3 regions of the Bradyrhizobium prioriisuperbiae genome follow, and region 3 is predicted to be linked to each of the others. Evidence: riboswitches for the same ligand, from Rfam matches in the RefSeq annotation. Region 3 holds a riboswitch; each other region holds the start of a gene.
What was found. Region 3 has a riboswitch for cobalamin ahead of RS897_RS13945 (DUF1636 domain-containing protein). Riboswitches for the same ligand answer to the same signal wherever they lie in the genome.
Positions count from the first base shown of each region.

Region 1: linked by a shared signal. The riboswitch ahead of RS897_RS07370 (ribonucleoside-diphosphate reductase subunit alpha) and the one ahead of RS897_RS13945 (DUF1636 domain-containing protein) in region 3 are both predicted to bind cobalamin.
Region 2: linked by a shared signal. The riboswitch ahead of RS897_RS40950 (TonB-dependent receptor) and the one ahead of RS897_RS13945 (DUF1636 domain-containing protein) in region 3 are both predicted to bind cobalamin.

Region 1 is NZ_CP135921.1:1,578,918-1,583,792, reverse strand. It holds gene RS897_RS07380 (carbohydrate porin) at 1-773, opposite strand, end outside; gene RS897_RS07375 (nuclear transport factor 2 family protein) at 1,003-1,365, shown strand; cobalamin riboswitch at 1,490-1,720, shown strand; gene RS897_RS07370 (ribonucleoside-diphosphate reductase subunit alpha) at 1,830-4,706, shown strand; gene RS897_RS07365 (ribonucleotide-diphosphate reductase subunit beta) at 4,873-4,875, shown strand, end outside.
Region 2 is NZ_CP135921.1:8,816,256-8,821,130, reverse strand. It holds gene RS897_RS40955 (PepSY domain-containing protein) at 1-243, opposite strand, end outside; gene RS897_RS40950 (TonB-dependent receptor) at 248-2,527, opposite strand; cobalamin riboswitch at 2,634-2,839, opposite strand; gene RS897_RS40945 (CbtA family protein) at 2,901-3,644, opposite strand; gene RS897_RS40940 (CbtB domain-containing protein) at 3,654-3,836, opposite strand; gene RS897_RS40935 (hypothetical protein) at 3,894-4,151, opposite strand; gene RS897_RS40930 (GntR family transcriptional regulator) at 4,372-4,875, shown strand, end outside.
Region 3 is NZ_CP135921.1:2,957,082-2,961,956, forward strand. It holds gene cobT (nicotinate-nucleotide--dimethylbenzimidazole phosphoribosyltransferase) at 1-838, opposite strand, end outside; gene cobS (adenosylcobinamide-GDP ribazoletransferase) at 947-1,705, shown strand; gene RS897_RS13940 (histidine phosphatase family protein) at 1,707-2,285, shown strand; cobalamin riboswitch at 2,426-2,606, shown strand; gene RS897_RS13945 (DUF1636 domain-containing protein) at 2,713-3,165, shown strand; gene cobU (bifunctional adenosylcobinamide kinase/adenosylcobinamide-phosphate guanylyltransferase) at 3,162-3,695, shown strand; gene cobW (cobalamin biosynthesis protein CobW) at 3,715-4,731, shown strand; gene cobN (cobaltochelatase subunit CobN) at 4,750-4,875, shown strand, end outside.

The DNA of each region.
Region 1 (4,875 bases), 1.4 Mb from region 3:
CTGTTGTCCGGGGCGGTGATCGGGCGGCCGTCCCAGGCGGCGGTGACATCGGACCAGTCGAGCTTGCGGTTGAGCCCGAGCCTGAGGGCGGAAAAATTCATGGCGGAGGCATAGGAACTGCCGGGGCTGAACTCGGTGCGCCACTGCCCGAAATGCGCGTGGAGATATTCAAGGCGCGCGCTCCAGTCGCGTGCGAAGCCGTATTCGATGCCGGCGCCGGCGGCCCAGCCGGTGCGCATCAGGCCTTTGGTCAGTTCGTCGTCGGTGCTCAGTGAGCTGCGGGTGACCTGGCTGCTCGAGAGCGCAAGGCCGCCGGTGCCATAGACCATCCAGTTGCCGGTGACGTAGCCGAGCCGCCCGCGCAGGGTGGCGATGTAGTCGACCTGCTCGGTGAAGCTGTTTTGCGCAGTTGCGCCGGACCACACCGCGCCGTTGGAAAGAAAGTAGTTCGGCAGCATGGCGTCGGCTTCGATGCCGAGCAGCAGGCGCGACGGCAGCACGTAATTATAGCCGACCTGCACGCCGCCGATCTGGCCGCCAAAGCCGTGACGTCCGCCGACCTGATCCGGATCGCGCACCGTGGCATCGCCGCGGCCGAAGCCGTAGCCCGCGTGGCCGCCGAGATAAACGCCGCTCCAGTCATAGGCTGCTGTCCAAAGCGGCGCCTTCAGCGGCAGTGTGATATCGGCGGCCCGGCCGGATCTCGGCATCAGCGCCGGAATCATCAAGGCCAGCCCACCCAGCAGTTTCGGCCATCCGGTCGAACGTCCCATTGCGGCCCCACGCGCCTGCGGATATTGCTATTGCAACTTATTCGCAATTGAATGTGACATGGATCGGCAGGAGCTGGCAAGCCACATGCAATTCACTCGCAAAAGCAATGGTCTGCGCGACACGGCACGGCGTCGCCCAGGTTCGTCGGGCGGCGGACGTTGCGATCGGCCGGCGTCTGCTTACTTGAAGCTTGAAACAACAAGCGCAAGCCGATCGAAGGGAGTCTCCATGCCGTCACGCGCACGTCTCGATGAGTTCATTGCCGTGGTTGAAAGCGGCGATCACGCCGGCGCCATCGAGCGCTATTACACTGAAGACGCCAGCATGCAGGAAAACGCCGCGCCGCCGCGTGTCGGCCGCGACCTGCTGGTGGCGCATGAGCGCGGGGTCCTGGCGCGCATGACCAACGTCTATTCCAAGGCGCTGGCCTCGACCGTCGAAGGCGACCATGTGGCGATCCACTGGATCTTCGAGCTCACCGACCGGGAGGGCCGCGTGCGCAAGGTCGACGAGGTCGCGCTGCAGGAGTGGCGCGGCGACAAGGTTTTTCGTGAGCGCTTCTTTTACGATCCGACTCCGCCGAAAACCTGAGGCAGACGGTTCCGTTTTAACGATCTGGTAACAACATCGGCTGCCGGGCAGCGTCATCCCCGCTGTCCACGCGCATCCACAAACAAATAGTCGGTCAGCCTATTGACGCGAATCGGGCGCTCATACCAGATGTTGTGGTCATGGTTCTTCTAGGATCTCTGTCTTGGAAGCTAAGAGGGAAGCCGGTGCGCCGCGCGATCATTCCGCGATCGTTGGCCAGGCCGGTGCTGCCCCCGCAACTGTAACGGCGAGCTGACGTCTCACGAGTCCACTGGACGCATGTTTTTTGCGCCCGGGAAGGCAGACTGAAGCGACGACCCGGAGCCAGGAGACCTGCCGTGACACCAGAATCGTCCTCGGGCGGGGTGCCCCGGTGGTCGCTTGCTGACGGCTGGCCATATGGTCGGCCGCATTCACGCAGCGTCCCACGGCCCAAGCCCCCTGATCCAAGAAGGGGTTGCCGAATGTCTCTCTCCATCGAAATTTCCAACAACGGTCACGTGTCGCCGATTTCGGCACCGCGTCCGCAAGACGCATCGTTCTCCGCGCCGGCATTTCATGTGATCCGCCGCAACGGCACCGTCAGCACCTTCGACGCCGGCAAGATCGCGGTCGCCGTGACGCGCGCGTTCCTCGCCGTCGAAGGCGCCAGCGCCGCCGCGTCGCGCCGCGTGCACGAAGCTGTCGAGGAGCTCACCGCGCAGGTGGTCTCCGCGCTGACCCGGCGCGTCGATGCACAGCGCGCACTGCACATCGAAGACATCCAGGACCAGGTCGAGCTGTCGCTGATGCGCGGCGGCCATCACAAGGTCGCCCGCGCTTATGTGCTGTACCGCGAAGAGCGCGCAAAAGCGCGCCGCGAATCATCCGAAGCGACGGCGGCGCCCGCTGCTCTCGCACTGCATGTCAAAGGCAGTGATGGCCAATTGCGTCCGCTCGATGAGGCGCGGCTGCTGCGCGTTGTCACGGAAGCCTGCGCCGGATTGGAGGGCGTCTCCACCGAGCCGGTTCTGAGCGAAGCCCGCCGCAATCTCTATGACGGCATGACCATCGAGGAGCTCGGCCAGGCCCAGGTGATGGCCGCGCGCACCTTGGTCGAACAGGAGCCGAATTACGCTTATGTCAGCGCGAGGCTGCTGCTGGATGCGTTGCGCCGCGAAGCCTTGACCTTCGTGCACAAGCGCGAGCAACTGGTCAGCCAGGCTGAGATGGCCGGCCTTTATGCCGATTATTTCCACGCCTACATCAATGTCGGCATCGCCAACGAACTGCTCGATCCGGAATTGCGCCGGTTCGACCTGCCGCGGCTTGCGGCGGCCCTGAAGCCGGAGCGCGATCAGCAATTCCAGTTCCTCGGACTGCAGACGCTGTACGACCGCTATTTCCTGCATGTCGACGGCACCCGGTTCGAACTGCCGCAGGCGTTCTTCATGCGCGTCGCCATGGGCGTTGCGGTCAGGGAGATCGATCGCGAAGCCCGCGCCATCGAGTTCTACGAACTCTTGTCGTCATTCGACTTCATGGCCTCGACGCCGACGCTGTTCAATGCCGGCACGCTGCGGCCGCAGCTGTCGTCCTGCTTTCTCACCACGGTTCCCGATGACCTCGACGGCATCTTCAAGTCGGTCAAGGACAATGCGCTGCTGGCGAAATACTCCGGCGGCCTCGGCAACGACTGGACCCGTGTCCGCGGCCTCGGCGCCCACATCAAGGGCACCAACGGCGAGAGCCAGGGCGTGGTGCCGTTCCTGAAGGTTGCGAACGACACTGCGATTGCCGTCAACCAGGGCGGCAAGCGCAAGGGCGCGGTCTGCGCTTACCTCGAGACTTGGCATGTCGACATCGAGGAATTCCTCGACCTGCGCAAGAACACCGGCGACGATCGCCGCCGCACCCATGACATGAACACCGCCAACTGGGTGCCCGACTTGTTCATGCAGCGCATCGAGGCCGATGGCCAGTGGACGCTGTTCTCACCGGACGAGACCGCCGATCTGCATGATCTCTACGGGCCGGCGTTTGCCAAAGCCTATGAGGCCTATGAAGCCAAGGCGGCGCGCGGCGACATGCGCGTGTACAAGACGCTGCGCGCGGTCGACCTCTGGCGCAAGATGCTGACCATGCTGTTCGAAACCGGGCATCCGTGGATCACCTTCAAGGATCCCTGCAACATCCGCTCGCCGCAGAATCACATCGGTGTGGTGCATTCCTCCAATCTCTGCACCGAGATCACGCTCAACACTTCGGACACCGAAGTCGCCGTCTGCAACCTTGGCTCGATCAATCTCGTCGCCCATGTCACACCGACTGGTCTCGACCAGGCCAAGCTCGCCCGCACCGTGAAGACCGCGGTGCGCATGCTCGACAACGTCATCGATGTCAATTTCTACACGATTCCGGAAGCGCGCCGTTCCAACCTGCAGCATCGCCCGGTCGGGCTCGGCATCATGGGTTTCCATGATGCGATCCAGATCCTGCGTCTGCCCTATGCGTCAGATGCCGCCGTGGCTTTCGCCGACCAGAGCATGGAAGCGCTGAGCTTCCACGCCATCTCGGCCTCGGTCGATCTCGCCGCCGAGCGCGGGCGCTATCCGTCGTTTGATGGCTCGTTGTGGAGCCGGGGCATCCTGCCGATCGATTCGGTGGAGCACCTGGCCGGTGCGCGAGGCGGCGTGCTGGATCTCGATCGCTCAGTCGCACTCGACTGGGAGCCACTGCGTGCGCGGGTCAAGAAGGTCGGCATGCGCAACTCCAACGTGATGGCGATCGCGCCGACCGCGACGATCTCCAACATTTGTGGTGTGGCGCAGTCGATCGAGCCGGCCTACCAGAACCTGTATGTCAAATCGAACATGTCCGGCGACTTCACCGTGGTGAACGCGGCGCTGGTGCATGACCTCAAGGCCCGCGGCCTGTGGGACGAGGTGATGATCTCCGACCTGAAGTATTTCGATGGCAGCGTTGGCCAGATCGATCGGGTGCCCGACGATCTCAAGGCGCTGTACGCCACAGCGTTCGAGATAGACACGTCCTGGCTGATCGAGGCCGCCGCGCGGCGGCAGAAGTGGATCGACCAGGCGCAGTCGCTCAACCTCTACATTGCCAACCCGTCGGGCAAGAAGCTCGACCAGCTCTATCGGCTGGCGTGGCAGCGCGGCCTGAAGACCACCTATTACCTGCGTTCGCGCAGCGCCACCCATGTCGAGAAGTCGACCCTGAAGGGCACCGACGGCAAGCTCAATGCCGTGTCGGCGAACGTAGTGGAAGCCGCCGAGCCGATCCTGCTGCCGACGCAACTTGCATGTTCGATCAACGATCCGGACTGCGAGGCGTGCCAGTAAGCGCAGTCCTCTCCCTCCGTCATTGCCGGGCTTGACCCGGCAATCCAGCTTTCTCGGCATGTGCGTTGAGTTTTGAAGCTGGATGCGCGGGTCAAGCCCGCGCATGACGCGGAGGGGAATCGATGCGCCTCGGCACACGACACCAAGTTTCAAAGGACACCAATTCATG
Region 2 (4,875 bases), 3.2 Mb from region 3:
GCGGGGGTAGGTCTTGAGCCCCGCGACCGCCATCGCCCGATCCGGCGTCACCTGCACCTTGTCCCAGGCGATCGGCGGCAACGCCGCCCAGCGCTCGCTGTCGGTGAGGCCGGGGAACGCCACGTACATCATCACGACGCCGGAGACGAACCACATCGCGAACAACAGGCAGGTGCCGATGCCGATCCAGCGGTGGGTGATGTACAGCCACCGCCGGGCCTGTCGGATCAGCCTGCGCCGCATCGTCTCAGAACTTCACATTGACGGAGAGCTCCGCCGTGCGCGGCATGCCGAGCATCCACTGATCGGTATTGCCCGACGTCACATAGACCTTGTCGAATAGATTGTAGAGACGCAGCGCCACCGTGGTGTTGGCATCGGGCTTCCAGCGCAGGCCCGCATTGACAACGGCGTAGCTGGGGATGGCGAGCGTGTTGGCGCTGTCTGCATAGGTCTTGCCGACAATCTGCACGCCGCCGTTGACCGACCAGTTCGGTGCGAAGTCCCATGTCGCCCAGATATTCGACAACTGCTGCGGAACGTTGGTCGGAACGTTGCCGGCATAATTGACCAGCACGCCGCCGACCGACTGGGGATTGTCGTCATACTTCGCGCGCAACAGCGCCAGGTTGGCGTCGAGCCGCCAGCCGTAGTCCAGCACCAGGCCGAGCGAGGCCTCGATGCCGCGCGACGATTGCTGTCCAATCTGCTGAACTTTGTTCGGACTGATCGGATCGGCAGCGAGCAGGTTGTTCTTGACGATCTCATAGCCGGCCAGCGTCCACTCGCCACGCCCGTTCCAGAACGACTGTTTGACGCCGACCTCGATCTGTTTGCCGGTGGTCAGAGTGAAGTTCTTCTGCGCAGCGCTCGTCGTGATCAGGGTGCCGACCGGATCGGTGCCGACGGTGTATTGGCCGTAGAACGCGAGATCCTTGATCGGGGTGTAGACCACGCCGGTCCGCCAGCTCGTGCCCGACAGCGCGGTCTCGAAGCTGTTTGCCGGATTGCGGTAGTCGGTGCGGTTGATGGTTGGCTGATCGAAGTTCACCCCGCTGATCACCGTGAGCTGATCGGACAGCGTCAGCCGGTCCTCTGCGAACACCGAATACTGGTTAGTGACGGAACGGAAGCCGAGAGCGGTTGGGCTGGTGGTGTCGAAGAATGATCCTGGATTGAAACTATAGAGATCGACCGACGACGCACCGGCATAGGGCGAGTTGTTGGTGTGAGTGAAGGCAATCCGGTTGACGTCGAAGCCGACCACGGTTTCGTTCTTGAAGCCGAACAGGTGGCCGCGGATGGTGGCATCCATTCGGTTGCCGACCTGGGTCTGATCGTGCAGGATCTCGATATAGTCACTGCGATCGATCTTCCCGGTGGCTGGATTGAATGAATAAGATTCGATATCGCGCCAGTGCCGGCGGGTGGTCAGGGTGTACATCGTGTTGCGCACCGTGACGCTGTCGTTGACATCCCACTCGGTCTTGAACTGGGTCCAGTTGTCCTGATAGCGGATGCGGCTGTCGAGTGCATTGTAGTTCTTGAACCGTAGTGAGTCGTCCAACGTGCCGTTGATCAGCGGCGCACCGAAATAGCGCGACGGCCTGCGGTCGGCGTAGTCGTTGGAGAAGGTGAAGGCGAGGTTGTCCGCCGCCTGCAGCCGCACCGCGGCGGAGATCGCGAGGTTCGAGGTCTTGTCGCGGTCGACCCAGCCGTCGGACATATTGCCGGTGGCGGCCAGGCGATAGCTGACGTTGGGGCTGATCGGGCCGCCGCTGTCCACCGACAGTCGCCGCGTCAGATTGGTGTCCAGCGACAGCTCGGCTTCGTTGCGCTGGACATCGAGCGGCTTCTTCGGGACCACGTTGATGACGCCGCCGATCGCGCCCTGGCCATACAGCACCGACGCCGGGCCGCGCAGCACGTCGATGCGTTCTGCCGACCAGGTGTCGTATGGGAAGGTGATGGTGCCGGCCCCCGGATAGAAACGGGTGCCGTCATAAAGCGTCATCACCGAGTTGGCGCCCGAGAAGCCGCGAGAAGTGAAGGAGATACCGCCGTTACCCGGCTGCGGAGTCGCAGTAATGCCGGTGGCGTTCTGGGTCACCGCGTCGAGTACGTTGTGCTGGCCTCGCTCGCTGATGGTCTGCGCGCTGATACTCTCGACGCTGGCCGGCGTTTGCAGTGGCGTCAGGTTGAGCCGGCTGCCAGTCGCGGTGCGTTGCGTCAGGTCGAGCGCCGGCTTGGCCGCGGCTGCTTGTAGTGACGTCGTGGGGGGAGAGGTGCCGCCGGCTGAACGGGCCGCCTGCCGCGAAGCGACGGCAGCGGCACGCCCGCGTGTGTTGCTGGCCCGCGCCGGCTTGTTGCGGGCGGCGGGTGCCGGAGAGATCTCGATCGGGTCGAGCGAGCCGGGCCGCGTGGCGGTCTGACTCCGGCCGTCTGATGGCATCAGCATGGAAGATAAGGTGAGGGAGCACAGCAGGCCGGCGCTTCGTCTCAGCGCGGCATAGGAACGCGGGATCATCAGGCAACTCGCGGTTACGTGGCACGTCACCGCGAACGCAGTCTCCCCGTCACCTTTCCGGCAACGGTTCGGCTCCCACCAGGACGCCCCCGCCCGATGTGCTCGCGTGTGACCACGACTGACGGCAGGTCTCCTGGCTCACGGGTCATTCGCTTTCGTCGCCTTCCCGAGCTTTTGCGGCCCAGTGGCATGTGACGATGGCTCGCCGTTTACAGTTGCGGGGACAGCTGCGGCATGAGGCCCGATATCAGGTCAGGCCCGCACCGCATTCCCATTTGATCCCCGAAGGGAACCGTCAAAATGACGATAGGTGGTCACTACCCGAGCGTCAACACGCTGAAAGTGTCATACACGGTTCGGTCGTGCGGGTTCGTTATGCCGCGGGAATTGTGACAGACGCCGGTGCTGAAAAGTATCGATAGGCCACGCTGGTTACGCTGCCGAGCAGGCTCCAGAACAGCAGGCTGGTGACCGTGGCGGCAACGACGAAGCGATGCGACAGGGTTTCCGGCACGATGCTGTGGGCATTCTCAACCTGTGGCGCGCCGATCGCATGCGGTAGGATCAGGAGCGCGATGCCGAGCACTGCGGCCCACGGCGCGCGCCGGAGAAACAGCAGGCCCAGTCCGCCGGCCGTTGCCGCCGCCGTCCCGACCCACCAGATCTGGCGCGCCAACAGCGGAGCCACCGGCATGCCCGGAAGTTCGGGCGGCAGGCCAAGACCGGGCGCGATCGTGAACACGGCAAAGCCGCTGAGCCCCCACAGCAAACCTTCATGCCATGTCACGACAAGGCCGCGCAGTGCGAAAACTCCCGCCAAAAGCAGCGCGAAACCGATCGCGGTCAGGATGTTGGCCGCGGCGGTATAGGAGTTGCGCTCCCAGCCGTTGCGCGGCTCCCACGCCTCAGTATGGTCGTGGCCGGCATGGTCGTGGTCGGCATGTCCGACAGTGACGGCTGGTTTGTTGGCGGAGGCCGCCGGCTTTTCCGCGGTCTTCTCGTAGGTTTCGCCCCTCAGGATCAGCGGCACGGTGCCGAACTGCTGCACCACCGTGATCAGCGCGCCGACAATGAACCCGGCGACCATGGCCGAAAAGACGATTGAACGAAAAATCACGTGACTGACTTAGTGGCAGGGGAAGGCGTTGGAATGCCGGACGTCATGGGCCGCGTTGTGCACCACGTCGATGTGGGAAAAGCCCACCATGCCGATCACGAACAGGCCGAGCGCCATCGCCATCACGGCCTGCAGCACCACGCTGGCGTCCTTGGTGGCAACGGGCAGGTGAGCGGTCTGGGATTGCTGCATGTCGGGCTCCTCAATTCACGGCACCGTTCTAATCGATGCCGGGCGTGCTCGCGACGATTATTTTTTCAGGGCACGTGCCACATCGCGGCTGGTGAGATGGAAGTTGACGCCTTCGGCCAGGTTCTTGCGGCTGATCTTGGCGGAGGCCGCGGCCTGAAACGCGGGCTCATGAGTCCTGAAATAAGCCAGGCAGTCGTTCGGTGCGGGGAGCGACCGCAGCAGGGTGCGGAAGGCATGCCGATGCACCATGCAGAAGCCATGCTGGCCGTCGGTCTCAAACATCAGGGCATCGATATCGTCGCGCCAGGTCGCCATTCGCACGCCAGAGTGAAATCGCCGGAGATCGTCATCGACCTCTGCGACAGGGCGGTCGCCAGATCAAGTCACCGACATCGCGCCGGGACATCGGAACCAGACCCGGCAAGGGGGTGATCCAGGTTGCCGGCGGGACAAGCCGCGATCTTGACATATATATAAAGTGAGGCATATCATTCGAATTCTGAGTTCGGAATTCCGAATTCAAAAATGGTGGCCCATGTTTCCGCTGGATCAAGCCCCGAACCTGATCGAACAGGTCTACGCCCGGATTCTCGAAGGGATTTCCGACCACACCCTGCCGCCGGGCCGGCGCATCCGGCAGAGCGAACTCGCCGAGCAACTCGGGGTGTCGCGTCAGCCGGTCAGCCACGCGCTGCATCTGCTGCATCGCCAGGGGCTGGTGGCTGAAAGCGGCCGCAAGGGCTTTGAAGTCACCCGACTCGATCCCGTCCGCATCCGCCAGCTTTATGAAGTGCGCGGCGCCATCGATGGCCTTGCCGCGCGGTTGGCGGCCGAGCGCGTGAAGGCGGACGACGCCGATTGCACCGAACTCGATCGGGCGTTGAAAGCCGGGCGCGAGATCGACGCATCCACGTCGCTGTCGACGCTGATCACGCGGGATGTCGATTTCCATCGCGCCATCTATCGGCTGTCCGGCAACCCGGCGATTGAGGAAACGGTGTCGCCGCAATGGCCGCACATGCGCCGCTCGATGGCCACC
Region 3 (4,875 bases):
CCGCAGAGACGTGGCCAGCGTTGCAATGATCAAGCACTGCAGGGTTGAGACGCGCGAACGGCAGGACCGCCGCGGTGGCGACAAAGCCGTCGAGCAGAACCGGAATACGCTGCGCCCGTGCCGCCAGCACCGCGCCGGCCATGGCCGCGAGCTCGCGTCCGCCGAGCGCCGTGGCGACTGCGAGCGGATCGCCGAGACTAGCGCTATGGCACTTCAGCCCGGCATCGATGGCGGCGCGCTTGCGCGCGAGCCCCTCGTCGTCGACCCCGGTGCCGCGACCGACCCAGCGCTCGGATCCTCCGCCCAGCAGCGCGGTGCAGAGCGCGGCTGCCACCGTGGTGTTGGCGATGCCCATCTCGCCGACCACCAGCAGGTCACAGTCGAGCGGCACCGTGTCATAGCCGGTGTTGACCGCAGCCAGAAATTCAGCGTCCGACATTGCCGGCGCGCCGGTGAAATCCGCGGTCGGGTGGTCGAGGTCGAGCGGCGTCACATGAAGCTCGGCGTTAGCGAGTTTCGCCAGCTGGTTGATTGCGGCGCCGCCGGCGGCGAAGTTCGCCACCATCTGGTGGGTGACCTCCTGCGGATAGGCCGAGACGCGCTGCGCGGCGATGCCATGATTGCCGGCGAAGACCACAATCTTCACCCGGTCGAGGCGCGGGATGTCGCGACCCTGCCAGGTTGCAAGCCATGTCGCCAGCTGTTCCAGCCGGCCCAGGCTGCCCGGCGGTTTGGTCAGCACACTCTGCCGTTCAGCGGCGACGGTTGCCGCCTGTACGTTGCCATGGGCAAGGTCGTGGCAGAACGTGTGGATATCGTTGCTTGTTTCGAAGCGCATGAAAAACCTGCATAGCGTTTTCCGATCCAGCCGGATCGGACATACGCGTCAAATTCCAAGTTGAAGCATTTTCCGGCAAGGTGCTGGAAAATCGCCCCGAGATCGGCGATGTCTCATAACATGAAAGACTGGCTCGATGATCTGCGTCTCGCCATCATGTTCCTGACGCGGCTGCCCATTCCGCATTCGGATGGCGTTGTCAACTTCCAGCGCGCGATGCGGGTGTTTCCGTTGGTTGCGGCGGGGATCGGTCTGGTCATGGGTCTGGTTCAGCTTGGCCTTCTCAGACTCGGCCTGCCGGCGCTGGCTGCGGCAGCGCTGACCCTCGGCGCCAGCGCGCTGCTGACAGGAGCCCTGCATGAGGATGGCCTCGGCGATACGGCGGATGGTTTTGGCGGTGGCCGCGACACCGCGGCGAAACTCGAAATCATGCGCGACAGCCGGATCGGCACCTATGGGACGCTGGCGCTGATGGTCAGTTTCGCCGCCAAGCTGGCCGCGCTCGCGGCGCTGCCACCAGCCTTTGTCATTCCTGGCCTCGTCGCCACTCATGCGTTGGCGCGCAGCCCGCTGCCGGCGATGGCCGTGCTGCTGCCGCCGGCGCGCAGCGATGGCCTCAGCGTCACGGCGGGAACGCCCGATCAGGCTACGGCGATCACGGCTGCCGCGTTCGGGTTTGTCATCACGCTGATCTGTCTGCCGTGGAGCGCGGCCTTCGCGGCAATTGTGGCGACGATCCTTGCCGCAGCAGGCATGGGATGGCTGGCGCGCCGGCATGTCGGCGGTTACACCGGTGATGTGCTGGGCGGCACGGAGCAGGTCTGCGAAACGCTGATCCTGCTGCTGTTGGCCGCACGGTTGTCCTGAGATGAGCAGCATCGCGCGGTTCTGGCTGATCAGACATGCGACGGTCGATGGACCGCGTGGCGTGATCCATGCGCCGGAGGCACCGGCGGATACCAGTGACGTAGCCGCCTTTGCGGCTCTGAGAAACGTGCTTCCGCTGGCGCCGGCCTTCTGCAGTCCGGCACGCCGCACCCGGGAGACCGCGATCGCACTCGGCCTCGACCCCACGATCGCGCCAGCGTTTCGTGAGCAGGATTTCGGTGCCTGGACCGGCCGCCGTCATGATGATCTCGCTGCGGAGATGGGCGATGCCTATCGGGCGTTCTGGGATGCGTCCGCGAGCAACCGGCCGCCGGGCGGTGAGAGTTTTGTCGACCAGATCGCGCGGGTCAGGAATGGCCTGCAGGAATTGCCCGACGGAGATGTGATTCTTGTGGTGCATTCCGGCACGGTGCGAGCCGCGCTGGCGATCGCGCTGGATATCACTCCGGATAATGCCTTGCGCTTTGTCATAGATCCGTTGTCGTTGACCCGAATCGACCGGCTTGACACCGGCTGGCGCATTGTCGCGGTGAACCGTCATGCGTCGGCGCGCGGTTGACCCCGGGCACCCCGGCGGATACCGTCCCGCTCGATGGTCCTTCCACGAGCGCGTTTTTAAGCGAAGTGGGGACCGGTTCGCGTGAAGAAAACGCGCTCTAATATAATTAGAGCGAATTCGAGCGCAAAACCGGTGTCCACTTTTGCTGAATTCGCTCTACGAAGGTGAAAAGGGAAGCCGGTGCGAGCCTGTCTCAAACCCGGCGCTGCCCCCGCAACTGTAAGCGACGAGCCTGTGCCGAAGCCACTGGGAGGTCCCGGGAAGGCGGCGATCAGGCAGCGACCCGCCAGCCAGGAGACCTGCCATCACGAACTGTGCTTTGGCGGCGTTGGGGCGGGGTGCACCTGACGGGAGCGTTGACCGATGGCTTGCGCCATCGCGCGATCCGACAAAGCTCGCGGCCTTAAGGCCTGAATTTGAGCTTGTGATGGATCGTCCCGACCCGGACCCAGGCACCACTGTTTGTTTCGCGCCCGATGAGCCCGCGGTGCTGCGTGATGACGTCGTCGTCAGCGTCTGCACCACCTGCCGCGCCGCCGGTTCCAAGGAGCCCGCGACCGAAGGGCCGGCGCTGCTGGATGCGCTGAAGCAGACATTCGGAGACAATCGGCAGGCCCGCGTGCGCGCTGTGCAGTGTCTCAGCGTATGCAAGCGGCCGGTGACGGTCGCGGTGACCAGCAGCGACGGCTACACTTTCCTGTTCGGCGATCTGGATGTCGAACGCGGCGTGCCGGCACTGGCGGATTTCGTCGAATCCTATCGTGTGTCCAACCACGGGCTGGTTCCCTGGCGCGCGCGCGCCGAAGTTTTGCGCAAGGGCATGGTGGCGCGCGTCCCGCCGCCGGGCTGGTCACCCGAAAATGGCGAGCCGCCGAAATGACGGCTTTGGTGACCACGCTGGTGCTCGGCGGCGCACGTTCGGGAAAATCGTCTTTCGCGGAAAAGCTGATCACGGACAGCGGCCTGTCGAAAATCTATCTCGCGACCGCAACCGCCGACGATGACGAGATGCGCGAGCGCATCGAACGGCATCGCGCGCAACGTGGCGAGGGCTGGCGCACCATTGAAGCGCCGCTCGATCTGGTGGAAACGCTGGCGCGGGAAGGTCGCGATGGCGTGGTGCTGGTGGATTGCCTAACGCTGTGGCTCTCCAACCTGATGCATGCCGGCCGCGATGCCGCGCGGGAATCGCAGCGGCTTGCCACCTGGCTGACGGTATCGCCCGGCCCGGTCGTGCTGGTATCGAATGAAGTCGGCCTTGGCCTCGTTCCCGAAACGCCGCTCGGCCGCAGCTTTCGCGATGCACAGGGCCGGCTCAATCAAATCATTGCTGCGGCGGTACCCGACGTTGCTTTTGTCGCCGCCGGATTGCCGCTCTGGCTCAAATGCTCATCGTCCTCGACGACCTGATACTGGAGATGTCTGCCACATGACCACCCGTGTTCCCGTGACCGTGCTGACCGGCTTCCTTGGCGCCGGCAAGACCACGCTGCTGCGCTCGCTGTTGACGCAGGCTGACGGCCGCCGCATCGCCGTGATTGTCAACGAGTTCGGCGATGCCGGCTTCGATGGCGGCCTTGTGGAAGAGTGCGCGGCCAAGGCCTGCGCCCCCGGCGATATCGTCGAGCTCACCAATGGCTGCATCTGCTGCACGGTGGCGGACGATTTCATTCCGACCATGGACAAATTGCTGTCCCGCGATCGGCCGCTCGACGCCATTGTCATCGAAACCTCCGGACTCGCGCTGCCGCAGCCGTTGCTGAAGGCGTTTGCCTGGCCGGATGTGCGTACCCGCGCCACCGTCGACGGCGTGGTGACCGTGGTCGATGCCCTGGCGCTGGCTGAGGGACGTGTGACGCTTGATGAAGCGGCGCTGGCCGATCAGCGCGCCGCGGATCCGTCGCTTGATCATGACGACCCGATCGAGGAGGTGTTCGAGGACCAGCTCGCCTGCGCCGATCTCGTGGTGTTGTCGAAGAGTGATCTGGTCGATCCGGCGGCGCTTGGCGATATCGAGACGCGGCTTGCGGCGACACTTCGCCCGGGCGTGCGGCTGGTGCGTTCGGGCGGCACGCTGCCGCCGCATGTCCTGGTAGGATTGAACGCCACGGCCGAGGACGATCTCGCGGGCCGCGCCGGACATCATGGCGAGGAAGAAGAGCACGACCATGACGATTTCGACAGCATTGTCGTGATTCCGTCCGCTACCGACAGCGTGGAGACCATGCGCGCGCGCGTCACCCAGGCGCTCGGTCTCGACGGCGTGCTGCGGGTCAAGGGCCATGCCCGGGTCACCGATAAATCCGCGCCGGCCGTGGTGCAGGCGGTCGGCAGCCGTGTCGATATTTCGTTCGCCCGGCCCGATGTCAAACAGGCCGAACATCTGGTCGTGATCGGCCTGAAGGGATTTGACAGCGATGCGGTGCGCCGCGCACTTGTGGGATGAGGATCGTCTGCGACAACGATGCATCTGAAGCTCGATACCAGCGGGGCCATTGACGACGGCGATCTCGCGCGCGATCTCGGTCAGGAGACCGCCGATATCGTGGTGCTGTCGGCCGCCGACAGCGAGCTTGCGGCGTTCGGTGCG